DNA from 2 places in the Fructobacillus sp. ESL1129 genome. Region 1 is predicted to be linked to the other one. Evidence: riboswitches for the same ligand, from Rfam matches in the RefSeq annotation. Region 1 holds a riboswitch; the other holds the start of a gene.

Region 1 (2,203 bases):
AGCTGTCGCTTACTCGCTCGTTGTTCTTGCATGGTAATACTCCTCATTTTTTTGAAACTCGTTAATCAAAACAAACAAAAAAGCCAGTTGCGTTAAGCAACTGGCTTCGTCAATGACTCAATCAGCTGCCCATCCTAATGTCGGATAGGCAGGCCAAAAATCAGCACCCTATCCTAACGGATAACGACGCTGACGACGACGGCTGAATTGTGAGTCAAAAAATTGTTCATGATTTTTCTCGTTTCATTTGATACTCACATTAAAACAAAATGAGATTGCCTTGTCAAGACTTTTTATGAAAATGTGCTTACTAAAGTCATGAAAGCTCAATCAACCGTAATCATCTTTGGATAAACACGGGCAATGATGACCAAGACAACTGCTGAGGCAATAAAGGATGGTAACATGTACGATCCGTTATAAAGAGTGGAATACAACCAAACACCCTCGCCCTTTGGTGCGTATTGGCCAAAGAAAATGACGGCTGACAGCATATGGGACAAGAAACGCAGGAAAGATCCCACGAAGACCCCAGCAATCAACCAGAGCGTCCCCTTTCCCATTTCCTTGTTCACAAAGGCCTTCTTAACCATTGGGACAGTCACAGCTGTGAAACCGACCAACCCGAAAGCCAATGGGTAATCCAGGAACGCCTGAAAAGGTGTCAAAATATAGGCACCTAAGATTAACTTGATGAGTCCAAACAGAATTCCGACTGTTAAACCACCCTTATAGCCATAACGATACGCCATAATCATCGTTGGTACCATTTGAAATGAAATGGAGCCACCCTCACCCCAAAGACGAATTGACCAGAAACTCAAGACAACGGATAAGGCGATGAAAAGCGCCAATTCCGTGATAAAACGTAAATTTTGCGACTGCGTGTTCTGCATTTTTTTCTCCTCTTAGTGCATCAGTCCACAAAAAAACAACCATCCGAAACAGCAAAAGCGAACGGACGGTTGTCTTAATCTTTTCTGTTTTCCCTACGCGTGTCTTAACACAACAGGTTCGAAGGGTCGGCTTGCGCACTCTCAGCTCCAAAGAGCTCCCCTAAACGGACGTTATTTATTTGTTATCACCATTATAACCAGGTCCAAGCGCTTTTGACAAGCCATCACACAATAAAAAAGTCGGTTGCTTTTGCAACCGACTCCGTCTAATTAATCTGATAAATTCCCGCTAAAATAATTTGACGTGTTTGCTCCAGTCGCTGTTCAATAGCAGATCCCGACAACTGTAGACCCATGCGCTGCTCCTCAATAAAGATGAGTAACATCTGTGAGGCAACCAAGCGAAGGATATCCTGCCCTGATAATTTAGCATCCGGGCCAGCTAGTTCCTCAATGATTTTAGTAATGAACCAAAACTTATCCGTCAACGCATTTTCTAGTTTTTTCATTAAAGTCTCGTCCACCATTAATTGCGCAACTAAGATAATCAAGACATCTTGATTGGAATCCATGAACCGAAAGCGGTCATGCAAAACAAAGGATAAAAATTCTTCAAATGACTCGTGCCCAGCTGCATCCTGTAATTTTGCAACAAATTCATCACCATACTTTGGCAACAGATTTTCAATGGCCAAATTTAAAATCTGGTCGAGCAACCCCTCTTTATTTTTAAAGTACTTGAAGATGACTGCCTGACTAACACCAGCTTCCTTGGCGATGGCCGCAGTCGATGTACTGGCGTACCCTTGGCTCGCAAACAATTGAATGGCTGCTTGAAGAACTTTCTTTTGAGAAGGGGTCACCTTTTTTTCTTCAGATAGCTTCACAAAATCTTGAACAATTTGATCCATTTTGCCACCCCTTTTTCAGACTGAATCCATTATACCTTACGATAACGACGCAGACCAAAGATGTTCAATGCCGTCAAAACGACTAAGAAAATAACCAAGGCGACAATCTGTCCAGAAATGGCTGAGAAACCCTGTCCCTGAAGAACAACAGTGTTCATTGCATCAGCTGCGTACTTCATTGGCAAAATATCGCCAATGGCTTGTGCCCAGGAAGCCATGGAATCAAACGGAATAATTCCTGAGAAAATCATTTGTGGCACAACAACGATTGGAATGAATTGAATCATCTGGAACTCTGACGCGGCCAGCGTTGAAACTAAGAGCCCCAGCGCCAAGGCAACCATTGCTAACAAGACATTGATGAGGAAGAGTAACCAAACAAAACCAAGCACCTCA
Region 2 (2,203 bases), 360 kb from region 1:
TGATAAACTATGTTGCGTAAAAATATGGTTACCAAATAAAGAACTTAAGGTAAAAGCTAAAACGAACTGTGCGATGATGGCGCCACAAGTTAAAAGAATTGCTTTTGGAACAAAGGAAGGTTGAAAGAAGCGGAAGATTCTCTTTAAACCCTTTTTTCTAAAAAGAAAACAGTAGACGGGTACAAAGATTAATAGGTCAATCATCTCTCTTTGAACGAAGTACATCAGAACCAGGAGTAGTAGCCATACATATGCAAATGGAAGGGCTTTTTTATTGTATTGAAACCACATTGTTAATCCCTTTCCTTACTTTCTTTATTTGAAGAACCGTAAATCACTAGGATGGCAGCAAAAAATGTGATGAGATCAATTGTGTATTGAACTGCCTGTGTGACTGGATGGAAATATAGCCACAATTTTAAAAGAAGTCCGAATATCGTTATGGTGCTCAGAATGTTGTAGTACTCATAGATTTTCTTTTTCATTTCTCTCTCCTTCATCAGGGGAACTACTTATCAGAATAACATAGATTTTTTGGAATCATGTTAAGAAAAATTTGAATCGTAGCTGCCAGCCAGGGAATGCTTCATTAAAAGGAAAAAGGTCGGAACAATTTGTTCCGACCTTTTTATGAATTAATTTTGGCTTTCATTCTGTCGATAAGGCCATTCTTTTTTGTTAATAGAATCGTAAGCAAACCGAGCAGGCTCCCAACCGCTGCTGATGGCAGGAAGAAAGGAATTAGTTGTGCCCAATTGCCTGCCTTCATGCCATAGAATGTCACCATGAATGGGTAAGAAAGTAACGCGCCCAAAATACCTGAGCCAACCATTTCACCAATGGCAAGTAAATAAACATTTTTTGTTTTTCGATAGAGATATCCAGCGAGTAGTGGGCCGATGATTCCACCGGTAATGGCCATGATGGTTCGACCAGACAGCATGCGTAAAGAGCCACATATAAGGGCAGCAGCCATCCCGTACCAAGGACCGAGCAGATAAACGGCCAAAACATTGACGAAGTGTTGGAAGGGGGCCATTGCTGGAAAGACGACGGCTGTGTTCAAAACATAGGCCAAAGCAGCAAGAATAGCGGTTGCCATCATTTTTTTTAGTGATGAACGTTTTTTCATGTTGTGATTCCTTTACTGTTCCAAATGAGTGATGTAAGAAGCTTTGAATATAGAAGGAATCATGCCGAAATAGCCCTCCTTTCTGGTCTTTTTATCCACAAAAAAGACGCCTGAAAAGGCGTCCATATCAACGTGGGAAATTCCTACGACGGCATGATCCGTATCAGGTCAATGGGTCGGTAATCGATTACCCTCTCAGCCCGTCACACGGACTCCCCAAAGATTATTTTAGCAGGAAAAAGAAGTGTTGACTATCTAAAATAATGTAGCACCTTTTCTAACACTGCCTTAGTAAAGTAGCCCTCACTGATGCGCTTTTGGAAGAGACGACTATTTTCTTGGAAAGTTAGGTAATCAGCTGGACGAACTGCTCCAACCAATTGAGTTAGATCTGAAAGATCGTCAATGGTCATACCAAGTTGGTTGGCCCTCACGATGTCGCCTAGGTAGGATTGTGACCAAGCAATCAGGGGTAATCCGGCTTTTAAATAAAGGGAGGCTTTGTGTGGCGCGTTGACTTTGGTGTAAGATTGAAAAAATTTATCCTCATAGTTTGAGTCCCAAAGAAGGCCGAAACCAGATGAAAAAGCCGTTGTGATTTCTTCGGGATCAAAGGAACCAACCCAGTTAATGCTTTTTGGTAGGACAAGGTCCTTCCACCGTTTGGGGCGAGAGCCGAAAAGATTCAGCTTGGGGCCTTGATAATGTTGGAGCCATGGGGCTTTTTGCCAAGTACCAGCGTAGTTAATTTCCTTTTTAAAAATTGGGTTCAGTGCTGGCGTTGGCCCTAAGTAGTCGAAGAGTTGAATGGTTTCCGTAGGTGTGGTCACTCCGTGTTGCTGCAAAGTCGAGGCCATTGGTTGACTGTGGGCGATAATCAGATCAGCACACTGTGCCAACTCCCATTCCCAGGCATGTTCACGGTTGACTCGTAAAGGTTCGAAGTCGTGGATGAGTAGCACGTACTTTGCCCCCCTTTGTTGAATGGCTCGTTGAAAGTCTTGTTCAAAAGCTTGCGACATATAGGTTGGAAATTGGTGAACAACAATATCATTTTTACCGACTTTGTCG

Evidence for each region. A riboswitch is a leader RNA that binds a small molecule or an ion and turns the genes downstream of it on or off. The one in region 1 is predicted to bind thiamine pyrophosphate.
Region 2: linked by a shared signal. The riboswitch ahead of thiW (energy coupling factor transporter S component ThiW) and the one ahead of thiT (energy-coupled thiamine transporter ThiT) in region 1 are both predicted to bind thiamine pyrophosphate.

Annotation. Positions count from the first base shown of each region.
Region 1 covers NZ_CP196668.1:257,618-259,820, reverse strand. The annotation lists gene brnQ (branched-chain amino acid transport system II carrier protein) at 1-32, opposite strand, end outside; gene thiT (energy-coupled thiamine transporter ThiT) at 327-896, opposite strand; TPP riboswitch at 970-1,068, opposite strand; gene ACSYSL_RS01305 (TetR/AcrR family transcriptional regulator) at 1,163-1,807, opposite strand; gene ACSYSL_RS01300 (ABC transporter permease) at 1,837-2,203, opposite strand, start outside.
Region 2 covers NZ_CP196668.1:1,284,715-1,286,917, forward strand. The annotation lists gene ACSYSL_RS06395 (CPBP family glutamic-type intramembrane protease) at 1-291, opposite strand, end outside; gene ACSYSL_RS06400 (hypothetical protein) at 294-485, opposite strand; gene thiW (energy coupling factor transporter S component ThiW) at 629-1,132, opposite strand; TPP riboswitch at 1,258-1,361, opposite strand; gene ACSYSL_RS06410 (sugar transferase) at 1,384-2,203, opposite strand, start outside.